DNA from 2 places in the Nonomuraea sp. 3-1Str genome. Region 2 is predicted to be linked to the other one. Evidence: predicted binding sites of a transcription regulator. Region 2 holds the regulator's gene; the other holds the start of a gene.
The links. Region 2 encodes HrcA, which represses chaperone genes, less so after heat shock. Its sites were predicted from a motif close to TTGGCACTCTCNNNNNGAGAGTGCCAA; they were not measured.
Positions count from the first base shown of each region.

Region 1 (4,910 bases), on a different contig from region 2:
CGGTCCGAGCTTCGCGTGCCTGGAGTGTTTCGGGCCGCTAGAGGCGGCCTACTCCTTCGGCGACGTCCGTCGCGAGGACATCGAGGCGGGCCCGGCCAACATCTGGCGCTACCGCTCGCTGCTCCCCGTCCCCGCCGACGTGGCCACCAAGCCGAACATGAACCCCGGCTGGACCAAGCTCGTCAAGGCGGGCAACCTCGGCCGCGCGCTCGGCCTCAAGTCCCTGTACGTCAAGGACGACTCCGGCAACCCCACCCACTCCTTCAAGGACCGGGTCGTGGCCATCGCCGTCGAGGCGGCGCGCAACTTCGGCTTCCACACCCTGTCGTGCTCCTCCACGGGCAACCTCGCCGGAGCGGTGACGGCCGCGGCGGCCCGGGCCGGGCTCGACGCCTGCGTGTTCATCCCCGCCAACCTGGAGCAGGCCAAGATCGCCATGGCCCGGGTGTTCGGCGGCAAGCTCATCGGCATCGACGGCACCTACGACGAGGTCAACCGGTTCTGCTCGGAGCTGATCGGCGACCCGATGGGCGACAAGTGGGGGTTCGTCAACGTCAACCTCCGGCCGTACTACGCGGAGGGCTCCAAGACGCTCGCGTACGAGATCGCCGAGCAGCTCGGCTGGCGGCTCCCCGAGCAGATCGTCATCCCGATCGCCTCCGGGTCCCAGCTCACCAAGATCGACAAGGGCTTCAAGGAGCTGATCGCCCTGGGGCTGGTCGAGGACCGGCCGTACAAGGTGTTCGGCGCCCAGGCGCTCGGCTGCTCGCCCGTGTCGGCCGCCTTCAAGGCCGGCCACGACGTGGTCCAGCCGGTCAGGCCCGACACCATCGCCAAGTCGCTGGCCATCGGCAACCCCGCCGACGGCCCCTACGTGCTCGACATCGCCCGCCGCACCGGCGGCGCGGTGGAGGACGTGACGGACGCCGAGATCGTGGACGCGATCAAGCTGCTCGCCTCGACCGAGGGCATCTTCGCCGAGACGGCGGGCGGCGTCACGGTCGGCGTGCTGAAGAAGCTCGCCGAGAGCGGGCGGCTCGACCCCGAGGCGGAGACCGTGGTGCTCAACACCGGCGACGGGCTCAAGACGCTCGACGCGGTCTCCGGGGACGCCCAGCCCACGGCTGTGATCAAGCCCTCTCTCGACGCGTTCCGCGCGGCTGTCTGACCGCCGCACGCGGCTGCCCGTTCAACCAGGAAAGGCGACTTAATCATGAGTGTTTCTGTACGGATTCCCACCATCCTGCGCACGTACACCGGCGGAAACGCGGAAGTGAGTGGCGAGGGCACGACTCTTCGTGACGTCCTCGCAAAGCTCGACTCCGACTACCCGGGGATCGGCGCGCGAATTCTGGATGAATCGGGCAAGATTCGTCGTTTTGTCAACGTTTACGTGGGAGAAGAGGACGTCCGTTTCGCGCAGGGTCTGGACACGCCCGCGCCCGAAGGGGTCCAGATCTCCATCATCCCCGCGGTCGCCGGCGGCTGACGCCCCCCGCATCGCTCCCTGAAGGCGCCCCTCGTGGGCGCCTTCTGCTTTTCCCGGATATTCAATGTTGAACTACTTTGGCCATGTGCCCATACATCCCCTTAGGGAAACCGTTGAGAGGAATTGCGCGGTTTGCGGGTTGACTCTGTTGCCAAACGCCGTGCCACAGGTATGGTCGAGGACGATCGTCCGGCTGTTTTGCCATAAGTCGTGGCGATTGCGGGTCTCGCGGACGAATGGGCGGGATCCGCGAGCCCAGTAAGAGGAGTCGGAAGTGGCGCAGGGCACCGTCAAGTGGTTCAACGCGGACAAGGGCTACGGCTTCATCGCGGTAGACGGTGGTAAGGATGTATTCGTCCATTACTCGGCAATCATGATGGACGGCTATCGCTCTCTCGAACAGGGCCAGCGGGTCGAGTTCGAGATCACACAGGGCCAGAAGGGGCCGCAGGCGGAGTCCGTCCGCGCTGTCTGACCCAGGTCGCTGGCGTCCAGTGGCAGGCCGCGCGGCAGCGCAGTCCGTACGGCCTGCCCTCGCACCCTCGTCGAAGATCACGGCGGGTCCCTCCGGGGCCCGCCGTGCGGCTGACCTGGGCGCCTGCGGTGCTCGCTTGCACTCGACCGGGTAGAGTGCTAAACAGTTCGTTGGCACTCTCTGTATGTGAGTGCCAGCACCTGGGATCGGGACGATGGGGTCCGCCAACGGAGACGCGGACCCATATGCCGTCGCGGGCGTCGGCTCGATCCGCCGCAAGCCACCCTGCATCTGGGAGGTCCAGCCTTATGGCAGCCAAGATGATCGCGTTTGACGAGGACGCCCGGCGCGGTCTCGAGCGCGGTATGAACCAGCTCGCCGACGCCGTCAAGGTGACCCTCGGCCCCAAGGGCCGAAACGTCGTGCTGGAGAAGAAGTGGGGCGCCCCCACCATCACCAACGACGGCGTTTCCATCGCCAAGGAGATCGAGCTCGAGGACCCTTGGGAGAAGATCGGCGCCGAGCTGGTCAAGGAAGTCGCCAAGAAGACGGACGACGTCGCGGGTGACGGCACCACCACGGCCACCGTGCTCGCCCAGGCGCTGGTGCGCGAGGGTCTGCGCAACGTCGCCGCCGGCGCCAACCCGATGGCCCTGAAGAAGGGCATCGAGTCCGCCGTCGAGCGCGTCAGCGAGGAGCTGTCCAAGCTCGCCAAGGACGTGGAGACCAAGGAGCAGATCGCCTCCACCGCCTCCATCTCCGCCGCCGACCCCGAGATCGGCTCGCTCATCGCCGAGGCGATGGACAAGGTCGGCAAGGAAGGCGTCATCACCGTCGAGGAGAGCAACACCTTCGGCCTGGAGCTTGAGCTCACCGAGGGCATGCGCTTCGACAAGGGCATGACGTCGATGTACTTCGTCACCGACTCGGACCGCATGGAGGCCGTGCTCGAGGACCCGTACATCCTGGTCGTCAACTCCAAGATCTCGGCCAACAAGGACCTGCTGCCGCTGCTCGACAAGGTCGTGCAGTCCGGCAAGCCGCTCCTGATCATCGCTGAGGACGTCGACGGCGAGGCCCTGGCCACCCTGGTGGTCAACAAGATCCGCGGCCTGTTCCGCTCCGTGGCCGTCAAGGCCCCGGGCTTCGGTGACCGCCGCAAGGCCATGCTCGGCGACATCGCCATCCTGACCGGTGGCCAGGTCATCGCCGAGGAGCTCGGCCTCAAGCTGGAGAGCACCACGCTCGACCAGCTCGGCCGCGCCCGCAAGGTCGTCGTGACCAAGGACGAGACCACCATCGTCGACGGCGCCGGCGACCCCGACGCCATCTCCGGCCGGGTCAACGAGATCCGCGCGGAGATCGAGCGCACCGACTCCGACTACGACCGCGAGAAGCTCCAGGAGCGGCTGGCCAAGCTCGCCGGTGGTGTCGCCGTCATCAAGGCCGGCGCCGCGACCGAGGTCGAGCTCAAGGAGCGCAAGCACCGCATCGAGGACGCCGTTCGCAACGCGAAGGCGGCCGTCGAGGAGGGCATCGTCCCCGGCGGTGGCGTGGCGCTGCTGCAGGCGGGTGCCAAGGCGTTCGACAAGCTGGAGCTGTCGGGCGACGAGGCCACCGGTGCCGCGATCGTGCGCAAGGCTCTGGAGGAGCCGCTCAAGCAGATCGCCGTCAACGCCGGCCTCGAGGGCGGCGTCGTGGTGGAGAAGGTCCGCAACCTCACGCCGGGTGAGGGCCTCAACGCCGCCACGGGCGAGTACGTCGACATGTTCGCCTCGGGCATCATCGACCCGGCCAAGGTGACGCGCTCCGCGCTGCAGAACGCCGCCTCCATCGCGGCGCTCTTCCTCACCACCGAGGCCGTCATCGCCGAGAAGCCGGAGAAGAACCCCGCCGCTCCCGCCGGTATGCCCGGCGGCGGCGACATGGACTTCTAAGTCCTTCTCGCAGCACTCTCACGCACCATCAAGGGCGGCCTGTCCAGCACTGGACGGGCCGCCCTCGCGCGTTCAGCGGGTTCAGTCCTTGATGACGGCGTCGCGGGGGCCGCCGTACAGCGGGTTGCGGTCGTAGCGCTGCTTCGAGACGCACAGCCAGACCTCGCCCTTGCGGATGTCCATGGCATCCCAGACCACCCAGTCGTCGCCGACCGTGGCAAGAGGGCTGGTCCGGGCCTGAAGGTGCCTTTCGCCGAGGCCGTCGGGGCCGGACATGACCATGAAGGTGACCTTCAGGCCGCGCTTCCGCAGCTCCGGAAGCACCACGGCGACGGTCTTCTCGTCGACCCGGTAACCGGCGAGCGAGCCGCCCCTGGTGGTCGCCAGGCGCAGCCCGTTGCCGTCGACCTCCTCCAGCGGGGGCCGGTCGGGGATGAACTCGCAGGGCTTCACCGGGTCCTTCATGAGGATGGTGCTGGTGCTGCCGCCTCCGTCGGGGCGCGGGGTGATGGTCCAGACGAAGGTCTCGCCGGGCCGGAACAGCCGGGTGTCGATGCGCATCTGCCAGCCGCCCTTCTCGCCCGGGATGTTCGCGGGCACGGAGTAGAGGCCGGAGGGAATGTCCTGCACGTGTTCCGCGCGCGGCTCCCTGCACCGCTTCCCCTCGGGCACGTAGTCCACGATGGCCGGGACGCCGAGCTCCTCCAGCCGCCTCCTCAGCCCGTCGGCGTCGTCGAAGTCCCGGACCTGGATGGTGACGATCCCGCGCTCGTCCTTGGTGACGGCGTAGGAGGCCGTCACGCCGCGGCCTTCCTCCACCAGGCTGGGGCCGACGACGATGCCTCCGGCCAGGGCCGCCGCGACGGCGAGCCCGGCGGCCAGCCGTCCGAACCCGCGCCGGCGCCCGCGCGTCGGTGAGTGCCCCGCGACCGAGCGCCCTGCGGCAGGCGCCCCCGCGACCGGGTTCTCCGCGAGCGCGTTCTCCGCGATCAGGTCCTTTGCGGCCGGG
Region 1 covers NZ_JALHBK010000038.1:43,282-48,191, reverse strand. Annotated here, with positions in the region: gene thrC (threonine synthase) at 1-1,168, shown strand, start outside; gene MTP10_RS38160 (MoaD/ThiS family protein) at 1,214-1,489, shown strand; gene MTP10_RS38155 (cold-shock protein) at 1,764-1,964, shown strand; gene groL (chaperonin GroEL) at 2,273-3,901, shown strand; gene MTP10_RS38145 (hypothetical protein) at 3,983-4,910, opposite strand, start outside.
Region 1: the regulator HrcA is predicted to act here: its motif matches at 2,135-2,161, upstream of groL (chaperonin GroEL).

Region 2 (4,910 bases):
CGCCACGGTGACCGAAACGGCGCCGGCGGCCGTGCCGTGCCCCGCCGACGACTGCCCGGCCGACGCCCCCGACCCGACGCAGCCCGTCCAAACCGTCCAGACCATCACCACGATCATGGACGCCAGCCCGCTCTCCTCGCAGTAGGGCCGCCGGCGCCCGCGAGGCGGCCCGGCGCCGGCGGGTCACCAGCGGCCGGTACGGGCCATGAGGACCGAGGCCGCCGCCACCCCCGCCGTCGAGGTGCGCAGCACCGTGGACCCGAGCAGCACCGGCACCGCTCCGGCCGCCCGGAACCGGGCCACCTCCTCCTCCGACACCCCGCCCTCGGGGCCCACGACCATGACCACGTCGCCGTCGGCCGGAGTCTCCAGGCGCGACAGCGGCTCGGCGGCCTCCTCGTGCAGCACCAGCCCGAGGGCCGCGCCGCGCAGCAGCGCCTCGACCTGAGCCGTGGAGGCCGGCTCGGTCACCTCGGGCAGGTGGAAGCGGCGGGCCTGCTTGCCCGCCTCGCGCGCGGTGGAGCGCCAGCGGGCCAGCGCCTTGGCCGCCCGGTCGCCCTTCCACTGGGTGATGCTGCGCGAGGCGGACCACGGGACGATCACGTCCACGCCCGCCTCGGTCATCATCTCGACGGCCAGCTCGCCCCGGTCGCCCTTGGGCAGGCCCTGCACGGCGACGATCCGGGGCCGCGGCGCCGGCACGTCGTGGCGGGCGACCACGTCGAGCCGGAGGGAGTCCTTCAGCGCCTCGCGCACGACGCACTCGGCCACCGCCCCGGCGCCGTCGGTCACGTCCACCCGCTCGCCGGCGCGCAGCCGGCGCACGGCGGCGGCGTGACGCCCCTCGGGCCCGTCGAGCAGCAGCTCGGGCCCGTCGAGGGCGTCGGACAGGAAGACGGGGACGCTCACGTCCGCCCGTCTCTACCCCGCGGCGGCCTCATCTCCCGTTGAACGCGTCGCGCAGCCGTGAGAAAAAACCCTGCTGCCCCGGTGCGAACTTACCCGGAGGGCGCTCCTCTCCCCGGAGCTTGGCCAGCTCCCGTAGCAGCTCTTCCTGCGCCGGGTCGAGCCGCGACGGCGTCTCGACGTTGACGTGGATCAGCAGGTCGCCGCGGCCGCTCTCGTTGAGCCGCTGCACGCCCCGGCCGTACATCGTGATGACCTGCCCCGACTGGGTGCCCGGCCGCACGTCGAGCTCCTCGGAGCCGTCGAGCGTCTCGACGGTGAGGATCGTGCCGAGCGCCGCGGCCGTCATCGGGATCTGCACCGTGCAGTGCAGGTCGTCGCCGCGCCGCTCGAAGATCTCGTGCGGGCGCTCGACGATCTCCAGGAACAGGTCGCCGGGCGGCCCACCGCCGGGGCCGACCTCGCCCTCGCCGGCCAGCTGGATGTGGGTGCCGTCCTCGACGCCCGCCGGGATGCGCACCTTGATCGTACGGCGGGTGCGCACCCGGCCGTCGCCGGAGCACTCCTGGCAGGGATGCCGGATGATCGACCCGAAGCCGCCGCACTGGGGGCACGGCCGGGACGTCATGACCTGGCCCAGGAACGACCGGGTGACCTGGGAGATCTCGCCGCGGCCGTTGCACATGTCGCAGGTGTCGGGGTGGGTGCCGGGCGCGGCGCCGGCGCCCTGGCAGACCTCGCACAGCACGGCCGTGTCGACGACCAGCTCCCGGGTCGTGCCGAACGCGGTCTCGCGCAGGTCCAGCTCGACGCGGATGGTCGCGTTGCGGCCCCTGCGGGCGCGCGAGCGGGGCCCGCGCGCGCCCCCGGCCTGGCCGAAGAACGCGTCCATGATGTCGCTGAACGGGAAGCCCGCGCCGAAGCCGCCGGCCCCCGCGCCCGCCCCGCCGCCGCCGAACGGGTCCGCGCCCAGGTCGTACATCTGGCGCTTGTTCGCGTCGGACAGGACCTCGTAGGCCTGCGTGATCTCCTTGAACCGCTCCTGGGTCTCAGGATCGGGGTTCACGTCAGGGTGGAGCTCCCGGGCCAGCCTGCGGTAGGCCTTCTTGATCTCGTCCTGACTGGCGTCACGGCGCACCCCGAGGGTGGCGTAGTAGTCGCTGTTTGCCACTTATCGACCTCTTATGATGCAGCCAGGATCTGGCTGACGTAGCGTGCCACCGCGCGTACGGCGCCCATCGTCACGGGGTAGTCCATCCTCGTGGGACCCAGCACGCCGAGCCGGGCCAGTTGGTTGTCGCCAGAACCGTATCCGGTCGCGACGATGGACGTGCCGTGCAGATAGGGGTTTTCCGAGCCGATGCGCACGGTGAGCGCGGACGGGATGTCGCTGGACGTCTCGCCGAGCAACCGCATGAGCACGACCTGCTCCTCCAGGGCCTCCAGCACGTCGCGCAGGCCGACGGTGAAGTCGGCGCCGGCGAGGTTGGCCGCCCCGGCGAACACGATCTTCTCGTCGTGGCGTTCGACGAGGGTCTCCAGCAGCACCGACAGGATGGTGGCCACGGCCGGCCGGTCCTCGGCGGGCAGCCGCTCGGGCAGGTCGGCGACGAGATCGGGCACGGCGCTCAGGCCGCACCCGTCGAGACAGGCGTTGAGCACGGCCCGCAGGTGCGCGATGCGGGTGTCCTCCACGACCTCGGGCAGCTCGACCACGCGCTGCTCGACGCGGCCGGTGTTGGTGATGAGCACCAGCATGACGCGCCGCTCCGAGAGCGGCACCAGCTCGACGTGCCGGACGGTCGAGCGGGTCAGCGTCGGGTACTGCACGACCGCGACCTGCCGGGTGAGCTGCGCGAGCAGCCGCACGGTGCGGGTGACCACGTCGTCGAGGTCGACCGCCCCGGCCAGGAACGTCTCGATCGCCCGGCGCTCCGCCCCGGACAGCGGCTTGACCTGCGACAGCCTGTCGACGAACAGCCGGTAGCCCTTGTCGGTCGGCACGCGGCCGGCACTGGTGTGCGGCTGGGTGATGTAGCCCTCCTCCTCCAGCGCGGCCATGTCGTTGCGCACGGTGGCGGGGGAGACCTTGAGATTGTGGCGCTCGGCCAGCGCCTTGGAGCCCACCGGTTCGTTGGTGGACACGTAGTCTTCGACAATGGCGCGGAGCACCGCCAGCTTACGTTCGTCGAGCACGTGCTCACCTCCTGCGTCTGCCTCGGGGAACGACCGTCTAGCACTCTGTGTTCCCGAGTGCCAAGTGTACGGCTCTCACCCACAAGGTGCGATAACACCTGGCCATCCTGCCGCTGGCGCGGGCCCGCCTCCAGGGATCAGACTTGCCGACATGACCGACGAGTCCCCCTCCCAGCCGAACGACCCGGCGCCCGGGCCCGGCCCCCATCCCGGTCAGCCCCCTCCTCCCCCGCCGTACGGGCAGCCCCCGTACGGGCAGCCCCCGTACGGGCAGCCGCCGTACCAGACGGGGCCGCACGGCATGCCGCCGCAGCAGGCCCCGTACTCGCGGCAGCCGCCGTACCCCCAGCCGCCGTCCGGGCCGTCGTACGGGCCGGGGCCGGTGACCGGTGAGCAGGCCGCCCACCCGCAGGTCCCGTACCAGCCGGGCCCCTACGGCTCTCCTTCGGGCGAGCAGGGGCCCTACGGCGGCCAGCCGCTCACGGGCCCGTACGGCGGCCGGCCCCTCCCGGTGTCCGGCATGTACGCCGGCGGCCCGCTGTACGCGCCCCGGGCGGACCCCAAGCTGCTCCGGCCCCCGCTGTGGTGGGTGTGGGCCGCCTGGGGGCTCGCGCTGGTGTGCGTGGTGGCCGGGGTGGCGCTGTTCGCGGGCGGCGTGGCGGACACGGCGCGGAGCGCGCTGCCGACGAGGACGTTCGGCTCCGGCGAGACGGTGACCGTGAACGTGGACCCGGCCGACGAGCCCGTGGTGTACCTGGCCAGCGCCTCGCCGGTGCAGTACACCTGCTCGGCCGGCGGCGGCGCCGGCAGGGCGCTGCTGGCCAGGATGCCCGGGAGCATGACGGTCACGCAGGGCTCGACCACCTGGCGGGCCATCCTCGCCCTGAACGTGCCGAAGGCGGGCGGCTACCAGCTCAAGTGCGACACGGCCGCGGGATCGGGCGCGCGCTTCGCGGTGGGCCCGGCGGTGGACGCCGGCGGGCTGCTGGGCGGCGTGGCCGCGCTGTTCCTGCTGCCCGGGGCGGGCGTGCTGGTCGCGGTCGTCCTGACCGTCGTCGTCCTGGCACGGCGCAGCGGCCACCGCAGGCGCCTCGCGGCAGGCGGGTGATTTGCTACGGTCCCCGGTGTGTATGACGGTGATGTTCTCGCGGGCAACTGGCGGCGGCCGGGCAAGGGCACGATCCCGAAGGTGCCCGCCGAACCCGACCTCGTGGTGGAGGACGCCGACAGCGGGTTCTGCGGCGCGGTCGTGGCCTGCGACAAGGAGGCCGTCACGCTGGAGGACCGGTTCGGCAGGCGGCGCCTGTTCCCGCTGGCGCCGGCCGCGTTCCTGCTGGAGGGCAGGCCCGTGACGCTGGTGCGGCCGGTCGCGGCGCCGAGCGGGCCGAGGCGCAGCGCGTCCGGGTCGATCGCGGTCGAAGGGCTGCGCGCCAAGGTCGCCAAGGAGAGCCGCATCTACGTCGAGGGGGTGCACGACGCCGCCCTCGTCGAGAAGATCTGGGGTCACGACCTGCGCGTGGAAGGGGTCGTCGTCGAGTACCTGGAGGGCGTCGACGACCTGCCCGCGATCGTCGACGAGTTCGGCCCCGGGCCGGGGCGCCGGCTGGGGGTCCTGGTGGACCATCTGGTGCCCGGCTCCAAGGAGAGCCGCATCGCGGCCCGGGTGACCTCTCCGGAGGTGCTGGTGGTCGGGCACCCGTTCGTCGACATCTGGCAGGCGGTCAAGCCGTCCGCGCTGCGCATCCCCGCCTGGCCGGACGTGCCGCGCGGAGTGCCGTGGAAGGAGGGCGTGATCGCCGCCCTGGGGT
Region 2 covers NZ_JALHBK010000009.1:119,354-124,263, forward strand. Annotated here, with positions in the region: gene MTP10_RS16870 (hypothetical protein) at 1-145, shown strand, start outside; gene MTP10_RS16875 (16S rRNA (uracil(1498)-N(3))-methyltransferase) at 184-909, opposite strand; gene dnaJ (molecular chaperone DnaJ) at 938-2,077, opposite strand; gene hrcA (heat-inducible transcriptional repressor HrcA) at 2,089-3,102, opposite strand; gene MTP10_RS16890 (hypothetical protein) at 3,254-4,210, shown strand; gene MTP10_RS16895 (DUF3097 domain-containing protein) at 4,229-4,910, shown strand, end outside.